4 regions of the Kitasatospora sp. NPDC059646 genome follow, and region 2 is predicted to be linked to each of the others. Evidence: riboswitches for the same ligand, from Rfam matches in the RefSeq annotation. Region 2 holds a riboswitch; each other region holds the start of a gene.
What was found. Region 2 has a riboswitch for cobalamin ahead of cobN (cobaltochelatase subunit CobN). Riboswitches for the same ligand answer to the same signal wherever they lie in the genome.
Positions count from the first base shown of each region.

Region 1 (3,418 bases), on a different contig from region 2:
GTGCCGCAGGGTGGCGGCGTTCCCGAAGCCGCAGCGGGCGGCGACCGCGTCCACGGTCTCGTCGGTGGACTCCAGCAGGCGCTGCGCGAACAGCACCCGCTGGCCGGTCAGCCAGCGGTGCGGGGTGGTGCCGGTCTCCTGCTGGAAGCGGCGGGCGAAAGTGCGCGGGGACATGTGGGCGAGCCGGGCGAGGTCGTCCACGCTGGTCTCCCGGTCGAGGTGGTGCCGCATCCACTCCAGCACCCCGGCCAGCGAGTCGCCGTCGCCCTCGGGCAGCGGGCGGTTGACGAACTGGGCCTGCCCGCCGTCGCGGTGCGGGGCGACCACCATCCGGCGAGCGATCGCCCGGGCCACCTCGGCGCCCTGCACCTTGCGCACCAGGTGCAGGCAGGCGTCGATGCCGGCGGCGGTGCCGGCCGAGGTGATCACCGGCTCGTCGTCCACGTACAGCACGTCGGGTTCGACGGTGGTCAGCGGGAAGCGCTCGGCCATCAGGTCGGCGTACTGCCAGTGGGTGGTGCTGCGGCGGCCGTCGAGCAGGCCGGCGGCGCCGAGCAGGAAGCTGCCGGAGCAGATCGACAGCAGGTGGGCGCCGCGGTCGTGGGCGGCCCGCAGGGCCTCGCACAGCGCGGCGGGGTACTCGTCGCGGATGCCGGTGGCGGTGGCGATCACCAGGTCGGCGTCGGCGAGCCGCTCGGGGCCGTACGGCACGTGGACGTCGAAGCCGGCGTGGGTGCGCATCGGTCCGGGCCGGTCGCCGACCAGGCCGAACTCGTAGACCGGCAGGCCCGCCTCGCTGCGGTCCAGGCCGAACACCTCGCAGGCCACACCCAGCTCGAAGGGGTGGATCTCCTCCAGCACGATCACCGCGACGTTCTTCAGCATCCGCCCAGCATGGCAGTGGCAGGATTTCGTGGCAATGCTGCGTTCCTGCCACTCGTGCCGGGCTGCCGCGGCGCGGACAGTGGAGCCATGACCACCGCGCTCGCCCTGCTGGGCCTCATCGGCAGCTTCGGACTCCTCGGCGTCCTGGTCGGCCGCGACCTGGACCGCAACGGCCGGCACGGCCGCGACGACCGGCACCGGCCGACCGGCTACCCCTTCGACCCCGACCTGGCCGACCCGCGCCGCCGCCGGTCCGGCACACTGGCCGAATGCCCTCCCCGACCGACCTCCGCCCGCTCGTCCGCCGCGCCCTCGACCGCGACCTCGCCGGAGCCGGGGAGGTCTCCGTCGAAGCCTTCGTCGGCGACGGCCACACCCGTCCCGACTCCGGCTACGTCGACCTCCTTCGGGACACCGCCCGGCGCAACCGGGAGGCCGAGCTGCTGGTCGCCGTCGGCGGCGCCGACGGGCCGGTGCTCGGCTGCGTGACCTTCGCGGTCGGCGGCACCCCGTGGGCGGACGTCGCGCTGCCGCACGAGGGCGAGATCCGGATGCTGGCGGTCGGCGCGGCGGCCCGCGGCCGCGGCGTCGGCCGGGCGCTGGTGTCCGCGGCGATCGCCCGGAGCCGGGAACTCGGACTGGCCGGAATGGCGTTCTCCACCCGGCCGACGATGACCGCGGCGCACCGGATCTACGATGCTCTCGGCTTCCTCCGCACCCCGGGACGGGACTGGACGGCGGCTCCCGGGGTGGACCTGATGGTCTACTCGATGCGGTTCTGAGGCGGTTCCGGCACGGTTTCCGTTGTCTACGCGCGGCACCGCCGACACGACACGCGCTACTACATCTGGGGCCGCAAGCTCCAGCCGCCACAACATGTATGCTCGACCTCGCTGTCGAGCAGGGGAACCCGGTGCGAGTCCGGGACTGCCCCGCAACGGTGAGCGGGCTGTAGCGACGCCCGCGCAGTCCGAGGACCTGCCGACGGTGTGCGACACGGCATCCCCGCAGACGCCATGCAGCACAGCTTTGCCGTCCGGCCTCGCGGGCGGGCCGGGGGTGGGTCTTTCGCGCGCCGATCGAGCGTTTCGGCGTGCCGTCCTCCCCTGCCGCACGCGCGCCACCGGACACCCCGAGCCACGTCCGCCGCCGCCACAGGAGAGAGTGCGCCTTGACCGTCGCCGCCTCAGTCACCCTGCCGTCCCAGGGATCCGCCGACGCCTTCACCGACCCCGGTGCGGCGCTGCTTCGGCTGCTCACCGACCGCAGCACCGACCTCCCCCAGGTGGACCCCGGCCACGTCGCCGCCGCCGCGCTGCGCGGCCGCCACGCCGGCTCGGACTTCGCCGAGCTGCGCGGGCTGGCCGTGGAGGCCGCCGCGTCGATGATCGCCGAGGACCCGCAGTACTCGAAGCTGGCCGCCCGCCTGCTGGCGATGGAGATCGCCGACGAGGCCGCCACCCAGGGCGTCACCTCGTTCTCCGCCTCGATCGCCGTCGGCCACGCCGAGGGCCTGATCGGCGACGCGACCGCCGAGCTGGTCGCCTCCCACGCCGCCCTCTTCGACTCGCTGATCGACGCCTCCGGCGACGACCGCTTCGAGTACTTCGGCCTGCGCACCGTGCAGTCCCGGTACCTGCTGCGGCACCCGATCACCCGCAAGGTCGTGGAGACCCCGCAGCACTTCCTGCTGCGCGTCGCCGCGGGCCTGGCGGTCGGCCGCACCGAGCAGTCGGTGCGCGAGGTCGCCGAGCTGTACCGGCTGATGAGCCGCCTGGAGTACCTGACCAGCTCCCCGACGCTGTTCAACTCCGGCACCCGGCACCCGCAGATGTCCTCCTGCTACCTGCTGGACTCGCCGCTGGACAACCTGGACTCGATCTACAACCGCTACGCGCAGATCGCCCGGCTGTCCAAGCACGCCGGCGGCATCGGCCTGTCCTACTCCCGGATCCGCTCCCGCGGCTCGCTGATCCGCGGCACCAACGGCAAGTCGAACGGCATCGTCCCGTTCCTGCGCACCCTGGACTCCTCCGTGGCGGCGGTCAACCAGGGCGGACGGCGCAAGGGCGCGGCCTGCGTGTACCTGGAGACCTGGCACGCCGACATCGAGGAGTTCCTGGAGCTCCGCGACAACACCGGCGAAGAGGCCCGCCGCACCCACAACCTGAACCTGGCGCACTGGATCCCGGACGAGTTCATGCGTCGGGTGAACGCCGACCAGGACTGGTCGCTGTTCTCCCCGGCGGACGTGCCCGAGCTGGTCGACCTGTGGGGCGCCGAGTTCGACGAGGCCTACCGCAAGGCCGAGCTGGCCGGCAAGGCCGTGCGCACCATCCCCGCGCAGACCCTCTACGCCCGCATGATGCGCACCCTGGCGCAGACCGGCAACGGCTGGATGACCTTCAAGGACGCCTCCAACCGGGCCGCCAACCAGACCGCGCTGCCGGGCCGCACGGTGCACTCCTCGAACCTGTGCACCGAGATCCTGGAGGTCACCGACGACTCCGAGACCGCGGTCTGCAACCTGGGC
Region 1 covers NZ_JBHWDS010000047.1:27,538-30,955, forward strand. The annotation lists gene ACFV1L_RS27595 (helix-turn-helix domain-containing protein) at 1-885, opposite strand, end outside; gene ACFV1L_RS27600 (GNAT family N-acetyltransferase) at 1,155-1,667, shown strand; cobalamin riboswitch at 1,749-1,886, shown strand; gene ACFV1L_RS27605 (ribonucleoside-diphosphate reductase subunit alpha) at 2,057-3,418, shown strand, end outside.
Region 1: another riboswitch for cobalamin. It lies ahead of ACFV1L_RS27605 (ribonucleoside-diphosphate reductase subunit alpha); the one in region 2 lies ahead of cobN (cobaltochelatase subunit CobN).

Region 2 (3,418 bases):
GCGCCGCCGCGATCCAGCGGTACGCCGCCAGGTAGTGGTGGCTCGGCGGCAGGTCCGGGTCGTGGTAGATCGCCACCGGGTTCTCGCCGAACCCGCGCGGCGGCTGCACCAGCACCAGCAGGTTCCCGGAGCGCAGCGCGGCCAGCACCAGGTCCCCGTCCGGGTTCTGCGACCGGTCCACGTACAGCTCGCCCGGCGCCGGACCCCAGTGCTCCTCCACCTGCTCGCGCAGCGCGGCCGGCAGCGTCGCGTACCAGCGCCGGTAGTCCGCGGCCGGGATCCGCACCGGGTTGCGCGCCAGCTGATCCTCCGTCAGCCACGCCTGGTCGTAGCCGCCCGCCTCGATCAGCGCGTGGATCAGCGCGTCGCCGTCGTGCTGGAGAGCGCTTTCCGTGTGCAGTCCCGGCAGACTGTCGCCCAGGTCCATGCCCTCCGCGCGCAACCGCTCCAGCAGCCGCATCGCCGACGCCGGAGTGTCCAGGCCGACCGCGTTGCCGACCCGCGCGTGCTTGGTCGGGTACGCGGACAGGATCAGCGCGAGCCGCCGCTCGGACGCCGGAGTGTGCCGCAGCCGGGCGTGCCGCACGGCGATCCCCGCCACCCGCGACGCCCGCTCCGCGTCCGCCGCGTACACCGTCAGCCCGTCCTCGTCGACCTCCTTGAACGAGAACGGCACCGTGATCAGCCGGCCGTCGAACTCCGGGACGGCGACCTGCGTCGCCGTGTCCAGCGGCGACAGCCCGTCGTCGCTGCCCTCCCACTGCGCCCGCGACCAGGTCAGGCACAGCGCCTGCAGGATCGGCCGGTCCAACGCCGCCAACGCCCCCGCGTCCCACGCCTCCTCGTCACCGCCGGCCTGCGCGTCGGCCGGCCGGGTGCCGCCCGCCGCCAGCACCGTCGTCACGATCGCGTCGGCCGCGCCCAGCTCCGCCAGCAACTCCGGCTCCGCGCCGCGCAACGAGGCGCAGAAGTACGCGCGGGCCTGCGCACCCCGGTCCTCGATCGCCCGGCAGAGCGTCTCCACGAACGCCGTGTTGCCGCTCATGTGGTGCGCCCGGTAGTACAGCACCGCGACGGACGGGCCCTCCGAGGTGCGGGCGGTGCGCTCCAGCGGACCCCAGGACGGGGCGGACGCCGGCGGCGCGAAACCGTGGCCGGTCAGCAGCACCGTGTCCGACAGGAACGCGCCCAGCTCCGCCAGGTTCGCCGGGCCGCCGTGCGCCAGGTACGCGTGCGCCTCCGCCGCGATGCCCGCCGGCACCGTCGACAGCTCCATCAGCTGCGCGTCCGGAGCCTGCTCACCCGTCAGCACGACCACCGGACGCGGCCCGGCGAGCAGCACGTCCAGCCCCTCCTGCCAGGCCCGCCGGCCGCCCAGCAGCCGCACGACCACCAGCTCGACGCCGTCCAGCAGTTCGGGCAGGTCCGCGGGGGCCAGGCGCGCCGGGTTGCCCCACCGGAACGGCACCGGGCCGTTCGACGCCCGGGCGCTCAGCAGGTCCGTGTCGGACGTGGACAGCAGCAGGATCATGCGAAAGCCCTCCCGGGCGTCTCGAACAGCGCGGACAACACGGCGATGGGCGCACAGGAACGATCGAGGACGCGGAACGGCCCGCCGGGAACGGAGCCCACGGGCACCCGCCGGAGAACGGGCATGCGGCAGCGCATGGCACGGACCTTCCTCGGGGTCCTCGCCCCGGGCAGTGGAGGACGGCCGGAGTTCCTGGCTCCCACGGCTCACTGAGCCGCGGTCACAGTGGCGGGACCGCACCGGATTCTCACCGGACTTCCTCCGCTGTGCCGTCGCTGGCAGCGGACACCCCGAGAGGTGCCCGCCAGCATCGTACGGGTTGATCGGCCGTCGGGGGAGTGTGACCTGCGCCGCCGACCCGAATTCGCCCCCGGCCCGCGAACGGCGCCGGCCGGCACCGGCCTGAGCTGCGCAATCGCACCCCCGCCCGGCCCCGCGCGGCGCGATCGGCACGGTGGCGCGAATCGCCGCCATGGGTATGCTCGCCGCCATGCCACCCACACCCGACGCCTCCGAGGCACCCTCCGTCGGGCCCGACCGAGGCCGCGCCGACGCCTGCCCCGGCGCGCTCCGCCTGCACCCCGCCGAAGACGGCCACCTCGCCCGACTCCGGCTCCCCGGCGGCCATCTGACGCGCCGTCAGATCCTTGTCCTGGCCGACGCGGCGGACGACCTCGGCGACGGCGAGGTCGAGATCACCTCCCGCGGCAACCTCCAGCTGCGCGGCCTGCGCGAGCACTGCGCCGCCGAACTCGCCGAACGGCTGCGCGCCGTCGACCTGTTGCCGTCCGACACCCACGAACGCGTCCGCAACATCGTCGCCTCCCCGCTGGCCGGCCTCGACGGACGCGGCCGGACCGACGTCGATCTACCCGGCTGGGTGAGGGAGTTGGACGCCGCGCTGTGCGCCGCGCCGTGGGCCGCCCGGCTCTCCGGCAAGTTCCTGTTCGCCCTCGACGACGGGCGCGGCGACACCGCCGCCCTCAACGCCGATGTGACCTTGATCGCAGTCGGCGGCGGGCGCGCCCTGCTGCGCCTCGGCCGCGCCCGCCGCGCCACCGCCGTCGACCACCCCGTGCCCGCCGCGCTCGACGCCGCCCGGCACTTCCTCGACCTGGCCGCCGGACGCGCCTGGCACCTGCGCGAAGTGCAGGACGAACTGCCGGAAGGGGACGTGCCGCTGCCGGGATTCGCCGGTGAGCGGCCCCCGCTGGGGGTCGTCCCCGGCGGCCCGGTGTCCGGTGACGCGGGGTCCGGTGGTGCGAGGGCGGCCGGCGCTGTAACGGCCGGTGCCGTCTCGGTCGGGCTGCGGTTCGGGCGGGCCGGCAGCGGCCAGTGGCGACTGCTCGCGGAGGCCCTCGGCCCGGACGGCGCACCGAGTGTGCGGCTCACCCCGTGGCGCGGCGCCGTGGTGCCCGGCGCCGGGCCCGAGTGGCTGCCGCGGCTCGCCGCCGCGGGCTTCCGGACCGAGTCCGGCGGCCCCTGGGAGGGCGTCACCGCCTGCACCGGGCAGCCGGGTTGCGGGAAAGCGCTTGCCGACGTCCGCGCGCAGGCGGCCCGTGCGATCGCCGCCGTCCCCGCCGAGGGCCTGCCCGTGCACTGGTCCGGCTGCGAACGCCGCTGCGGACACCCCGCCGGACGCTGGGTCGACGTGCTGGCCACCGCCACCGGGCACCGCATCACCGTCGAGGGCCCGGGCCGCGAGACCACCCGGGCCGACCCGGGCAGCACCGGCGCGCACGGGACGACCACCGTGCGGCCCACCACCCGCGCGTACGACACCACCAGCGAATACGAGACGGCCGAGGCAGTCGCCGAGGCGCGCAATGCCGAATGGCGGAGGACCACATGATCGACTACGAGAAGGACGGCGCAGCCATCTACCGC
Region 2 covers NZ_JBHWDS010000001.1:274,445-277,862, reverse strand. The annotation lists gene cobN (cobaltochelatase subunit CobN) at 1-1,531, opposite strand, end outside; cobalamin riboswitch at 1,701-1,839, opposite strand; gene ACFV1L_RS01250 (hypothetical protein) at 2,022-3,383, shown strand; gene ACFV1L_RS01245 (precorrin-8X methylmutase) at 3,380-3,418, shown strand, end outside.

Region 3 (3,418 bases), on a different contig from region 2:
GCTGCGCGGGCTCTGGGTGAGTAGGTGTGGCTGCGCCTGCTTCTCGCTGCGCGCCGCCCTCCGCTGCGCGGGGCTTGGCTGCGCGGGCTTCTCCGCTGCGCGGGGCTTGGCTGCGCCTGTTTCTCGCTGCGCCGCCCTCGGCTGCGCGGGGCTTTCGACGGGTGGGGCTCGGGTGTGTCCGGGTTCCGTTCGACGGGGTCTTCCGCTGGTCGGCCGGTGCCGGAGACGTGTCGGTGCGGGCTGGGAGAATGGGGTGTGTCGGGTCGGATCGGACGAGGAGTTGACGCGGGTGCCCGAGGGGCATGTGGTGCATCGGTTGGCGGGGCTGAACGGGGAGCGGTTCGGGGGGCGGCCCGTGCGGGTCTCGTCGCCGCAGGGGCGCTTCGCGGAGGGGGCCGCGCTGCTGGACGGGCGGGTGCTGGAGGTCGCGGAGGCGCACGGGAAGCACCTGTTCCTGGGGTTCGGGGACGACTGGCTGCACGTGCACCTGGGGTTGTACGGCAAGTACGAGTTCGGGGTGGGGGAGGCCCCGGAGCCGGTCGGTCAGGTCCGGTTGCGGATGGCGAACGACGAGGGCTACGCCGATCTGCGGGGTCCGACGGCGTGCGAGGTGCTGACGCCGGGGGAGAAGGCGGCGCTGCACCGCCGGCTGGGGCCGGACCCGTTGCGGCCGGGCGAGGCCGGGGACGCCGCGTGGCAGCGGATCTCGCGGAGCGGGACGTCGGTGGCCGCGCTGCTGATGGATCAGAAGGTCCTGGCGGGTGTCGGCAACGTGTACCGCGCGGAGGTGCTGTTCCGGCTGGGGATCAGTCCGCACCGGGCCGGCCGGGACGTGAGCCGGGCGGAGTGGGACGCGATCTGGGCGGATCTGGTGGCGCTGATGCACGACGGCGTCGCGGCGGGGCGGATCGACACGGTCCGGCCGGAGCACACGCCGGAGGCGATGGGGCGGCCGCCGCGGGTGGACGACCACGGTGGCGAGGTGTACGTGTACCGGCGGCAGGACCAGCCCTGCCTGGTGTGCGAAACCCCGGTGCGCACGGAGGAGTTGGCGGCCCGGAACCTGTTCTGGTGTCCGCGCTGCCAGCAGTCCTGACGCTCCGTCACCACGGGAAGCCTTGACGCAAGGTTGACCGGGTCTTGGTCGAGGGTCCCGGAACGCGCTCCTATTGTCGGGTCCATGTCCGCACAACCGTTCCGGGGCTACCGCCCGGCCCCCGCCCTGCCGGTCCTGCCGTACCGCAAGCCCACCAAGGGGCGCGACTACTGGGTGCTGGACGACGTGCTTCCGGACCCGGACGCGGTGCGCGCCCGGCACCTGGCCCGGACCGACTGGGACGAGGGCTACCCGCACAAGCCGGAGTCGTGGCCCGGGCTGCGGGCGATGCCCGGCCTGGAGCCGGACGAGTTGGCGCACGTCGAGAAGCTGGTGCGGGAGACCGTGCAGGTGCCGCGGATCTGGGCGCTGGGCGAGGCCGAGGGCGGCACGTTCAACCACAACTGCGTGCAGGTGGTGGGGGCGGGGGAGTGCGAGCCGCGCCCGCACACCGATTCGCGGTCGCTGTGCCGGTACGCCGCCGTGCTGTACCTGAACCCGAACGTCCCCAAGCGGTGCGGGACCAGCTTCTACCGGCAGAGCCTGCCGGGCGGCCGGCTCGGCGGGAACACGGTGGTCGCCCCGCACAACAACCTGGTCGACGCGCTCGGTACCCGCTTCGTCCCGCCGGACTCGTTCACCGAGGACCTGGCCGTGCCGCACCGGTACAACCGGCTGCTGCTGTACACCGCGAACCTGATGCACACCGCCACCGAGTACTACGGCGCGACGCTGGAGGAGAAGCGGATGACCTGCGTCTTCTTCTGGATGGCCTGACGCAGCGTCAAGTAGCCCTGATGACAGCCGAATCGGGGCGGCAATCCGGGCCTGCGGCGAGGCCCGAGTGATCTTCGACACCCGGCGGCGCGTGCGCCCGCCCTTGCCGCTGTCCGGCCGCCGGTTCTACGGTGGTCGGGCCGTGGTGTTCGGGAAGCCGGTGCACTGTGCTCGTCACAGGAGTCCGGAGCGGCCCTCGCCACTGTGATCGGGGAGTCGTCGGCTCCCACCTCGTGCCACTGGCCCCGCGGCCGGGAAGGCCGGGCGCCGACGCCGAACACCCCGTCAGCCAGGAGACCGGCCACGGCATCTCACGAAGTGATCCACGAGGTGCTGGAGCGTGATGCGCGGATGACCGCGTCCGATTCGACCGTGCCCGGAAACGTTCCGGGCTCCCCCCTGCCGTCCTTCCGCTGGCGACGCGAGGACACCGTGCGCACCGCCGGCCTGATGGCGGTGATCCTGGCCCTGCACGTGGCCGCGTTCGGAACCCTGCTGTTCCTGGTGGTGCCGGAGAAGTACCAGGTCGGCACCCAGGTGTTCGGTGTGGGGCTGGGCGTCACCGCCTACACCCTGGGCATGCGCCATGCCTTCGACGCCGACCACATCGCGGTGATCGACAACACCACCCGCAAGCTGATGGCGGACGGCCGCCGTCCGGTCTCGGTGGGCTTCTGGTTCGCCCTCGGGCACTCCTCGATGGTGGTGGTGATGGCCGGGCTGGTGGCCGGCGGCGCCGCACTGGCGGGCACCCTGATGGACGAGGACTCGACGACCCATCAGGTGCTGGGCACCATCGGCACCACCGCGTCCGGTGCGTTCCTGTACCTGATCGCGGCGCTCAACCTGGTGGCGCTGCTGGGCATCCTGCGGGTGTTCCGGGCGATGCGGGCCGGGGAGTACGACGAGGCCGAGCTGGAGAAGCACCTGGACTCCCGGGGCTTCCTGGCCCGGATCCTGAGCCGGGCGACCCGTTCGATCACCCGGCCGGGCCAGATGTTCCCGGTGGGCATGGTGCTGGGCCTGGGCTTCGACACGGCCACCGAGGTCACCCTGATGGTGATGGCGGGCTCGGGCGCGGCGTCGGGCCTGCCCTGGTACGCGATCGTCTGCCTGCCGCTGCTGTTCGCCGCGGGGATGAGCCTGTTCGACACCCTGGACGGCACGTTCATGAACTTCGCCTACCAGTGGGCGTTCTCCAACCCGGTCCGCAAGGTGTACTACAACCTGACGATCACGGGGCTGTCGATCGCGGTGGCGTTCGTGATCGGCACCATCGAGCTGGTCGCCGTCCTGCACGACAAGCTCGGCCTGGACGACCCGGTCTCCGGCTGGATCGCCGGGCTCGGCCTGGACAACGTGGGCTTCGTGATCGTCGGCCTGTTCGTGGTGGTCTGGGCGGCGGCGATCGCCTACTGGCGGATCGCCCGCCGCTCCAAGGCGTTCGCCGGGGCCTGAGCCGGAACGGCGGCCGGTACCGGCGCGGCCCGACGCCGCGTCAACCGGCCGCCAGGATCAGCGTTCCGGCCACCGCCAGGCCGGCGC
Region 3 covers NZ_JBHWDS010000071.1:10,704-14,121, forward strand. The annotation lists gene ACFV1L_RS33170 (Fpg/Nei family DNA glycosylase) at 290-1,096, shown strand; gene ACFV1L_RS33175 (DUF6445 family protein) at 1,181-1,873, shown strand; cobalamin riboswitch at 2,000-2,194, shown strand; gene ACFV1L_RS33180 (HoxN/HupN/NixA family nickel/cobalt transporter) at 2,192-3,331, shown strand; gene ACFV1L_RS33185 (EamA family transporter) at 3,372-3,418, opposite strand, start outside.
Region 3: another riboswitch for cobalamin. It lies ahead of ACFV1L_RS33180 (HoxN/HupN/NixA family nickel/cobalt transporter); the one in region 2 lies ahead of cobN (cobaltochelatase subunit CobN).

Region 4 (3,418 bases), on a different contig from region 2:
CCGCCTGTGCGGCCGCCCGCTCCCGCGAGCGCCAGGGGCGACTGCGCGAGGCAGAGGACCCAACACCGAAACCCCGGCACCGCACAGCCACTTGCACCTTCCGCCCGCCCGCGGCCGTCTCGCTGCGCGTCGCGGTGGCGAGCCCACCGAAGCAGCCCGTCGCCGGTCGCAGCGACAGGCCACCCTGCGTCGCGGTCACTTGCGCCACGCGGCGGCTGCGAACCGTGCGCCGGCGGTGGCGGCCAGGGCGAGGAGGCCGACGCGGCGGGAGAGTCGGCAGGCCCGCTCGATGTCGGGGACGGCCACGGGGGGTTGGCCCGCGCCGAGGACGGGCCGGTGTTCGACGCGGTCGCCGTAGCGGAGGGTGCCGCCCAGTTGGACGCCCAGCGCACCGGCGAAGGCCGCCTCGGCCTGGCCGGCGTTCGGGCTGGGATGGGCGGAGCCGTCCCGCCGCCAGACCCGCCAGGCCCGCGACGGGGAGTCGGACGCGGCGACCGTCAGCAGTGCGGTGAGCCGCGCGCCGGGCCACCCGGCGACGTCGTCCAGGCGGGCGGAGGCCCAGCCGAAGCGACGGTGGCGGGCGGACTTGTGCCCCACCATCGCGTCCAGCGTGTTCACCGCCCGGAACGCCAGCAGCCCGGGCGTGCCCGCGATGCCGCCCCACACCAGCGCGTTGACGACGGCGTCGGCGGTGTTCTCCGCGACGGACTCCACCACGGCCCGCGCGATCTGCTGCTCGTCCAGCCCGGACGGGTCGCGGCCGCACAGGTGGGGGAGGCGTTCCCGAGCGGCCGTCAGATCGCCGTCCGCCAGCGACCGTCCGATCGTCCGGGCCTCCCGGGAGAGCGACGTCCCGCCGAGGACGGTGAACGTCGCGCCGGCCGTCAGCGCCGCCGAGGCCAGGGGCGAACGCCGTACGGCCCGCGCGGCGAGCGCCGCACCGCCCGCGACGGCGCCGACCGCGATCGCGGTGTACGCCGCGCCCGCACCGCGGTGGTCGCGCCAGAGCCGGCGCTCCAGTCGGGTCGCGGCGGTGCCGAACAGGGCGACGGGGTGTCCGCGCCGGGGGTCGCCCAGTCGGGCGTCCGCGAGGTATCCCGCGACCGCGCCCACCAGGTACGGGGCAGCCCGCATGGCGTCGTGTCCTCACTCAGGGTCCGCGCCCTGGATCGACGGAACGAAGGCCAGAGTCTCCTGACTTCCGGTCACCCCTCGTGGGGTTCCCGGTCACAGTGGCGGGACCGCGCCGGACTCGCACCGGCTTCCTCTGTTTACCTCCGTTTGGCCCGAAGATCCCACCACGCCCACTTCCGGCCAGTCAACCGACGCGACGGAGCGTTTGGTCACACACCGTCGCCGCCCGACGGCCCACCCACTGGGACCGCACGAGGACGACCAGCTCGCCTCCGGCCGATCGACGATCATCCTCCGGCGGGGACGACAGCGCCGACATGCGGGCAGCGGGCGCGCAGCAGTGGAATGTCGCGGATGGCGTCAGGGGTGCACTGACGGCGCGCCAGCCCGGAGACGAAAGCTCCTGGTGATTCGAGCAGGCGGGCAGCGCGCCCCCCGGAACTGGCGGAATCGTTCGAGCATGCGGGCCGGCAATTCGGCGTCCGCGTCCGCCGGCACTTCTCCGGCCAGCCGGAGGAGGAAGACCTCCCGGTGACCGAACTGCCGAAGTCGCCGCACGCCCTCGGCGGACAGTCGGACACCGTTCTCCCCGGCCTCGACACCGTGCTGATCGACGGACTTGGAGAGCCTTCGGAAAGGGACTCGGGCATCGGCAGCGGCCGTCTCCGGACTGTCCCGAAACAGGGATTCGGGAACGGTCGCGCCCCGGGCGGCGATTCGTGTGCTGAATTCCCACTGCGCTGCGGATCCACCCCTCCTCCGGAATCGCCGGGCGAGGTCGGAGGCCCGTGCAGGATCGCCGTTCGGGCAACCTCCTCCGGGGCGTCGACCGACGGCGGTTCGTTGCCGTACAGGCGGACACTTCCGTCGCGCCGGTGGGCTTTCGTGCTGCTCCCACCCTTCGCAGCAGTGCGGAACCCGATCCGAAGGTCGCCGTCGGAGCACCGTATGGCCCAGCCGTGAAAGCGCGCCGATTCGCCGAGTGGCCCCGGGGCGGGTGCACTGGAGGTACTGGACCGTCAGCACTCGGGAGACCGCCATGCGTTGGGGAACCGCCGCCGTTGTCGCAGCAGCCGCCGCAGGGGCCGGAGCGGGGGCGTTCCTGCTGCTCGGCCGGAAGGTGTCGGACCGGGTGGTGCAGCCGTCCGCGGCCACGCCGCCGCAGGCGGTGACGGTGCACGAGCTGGGGCCGGGGCGGGTGACGCTGACGGCGACCGCGGACACCGTCCGCCGGGGGCACTACGCGCTGGAGTGGGACGGGGGCGGCCACGCGGTGGTGGGGGAGGTGCTCGGCAGGGGCGGCGGGCGGGTGACCAGGCGGCTGGAGCGGGCCGAGCACGGCACCCTCGCCGTGGGTACGGAGGTCCGGCTGACCCCGCGGGTGCTGATCGGGGATCCGCGCTCCGCTCTCGGTCTGGACTTCACGGACACCGCCGTCCCCGGCGACCTCGGGGCGTTCCCGGCCTGGCGGACGACGGGGATGCGCGGCACCTGTGTGGTGCTGGTCCACGGCGCGGCGGCGGACCGTTCGCAGGCGCTGCCGGTGCTGCCGCTGCTGCACGCACTGCGGCTGCCCACGCTGACGATCACCTACCGGGGCGATGCCGGCGCCCCGGCGTCGCCGGACGGGCTGGGGCACTTCGGCGAGACCGAGTGGCACGACGTGGACGCGGCGATCGGGGCGGCGCTCGACCACGGCGCGGGCCGGGTCGTGCTGTGCGGCTGGTCGATGGGCGCGACCATCGCGCTCCAGACGGCGGCCCGTTCGGCCCGGCGGGAGCGGATCGCGGGGCTGGTGCTGGACTCCCCGGTGCTGGACTGGTCGGAGTCGGTGCGGCGGGCGGCGGCCCGCGGCGGCGCGTCCCCGGTGCTGGCGGAGCTGGGTACGCTCGCCGCGCAGGGCCGCACCGGCGTGGACCTGGCCGACTTCGCCCGGATCGCGTCCGGCGCCGACCTGCCCGCGCCGACGCTGCTGCTGCAGAGCCCGGACGACCCGATCACGCCGTGGGCGGCCGCCCGGAGGCTCGCGGCGGAGCGGGAGGACCTGGTCAGCCTGCACCCGGTGCCACAGGCCGAGCACGCGGCGCTGTGGAACGCCGATCCGGCCGGGTACACCGAGGCGCTGCGGCGCTTCCTGACCCCGCTGCTGTGAGCGTCCGGCGGCCGCACGGGGGAACCGGAACCGGGTCCGCCGCGTCCTCATCCCGGGACGGTGACACTCTGCGACATGTCCATGACGGGAAGTGGAGTGGTTCGTCCCGCTTTGACACGGCTTGTCCGGCCG
Region 4 covers NZ_JBHWDS010000014.1:74,406-77,823, forward strand. The annotation lists gene ACFV1L_RS12635 (cobalamin biosynthesis protein) at 196-1,134, opposite strand; cobalamin riboswitch at 1,166-1,313, opposite strand; gene ACFV1L_RS12640 (alpha/beta fold hydrolase) at 2,174-3,286, shown strand.
Region 4: another riboswitch for cobalamin. It lies ahead of ACFV1L_RS12635 (cobalamin biosynthesis protein); the one in region 2 lies ahead of cobN (cobaltochelatase subunit CobN).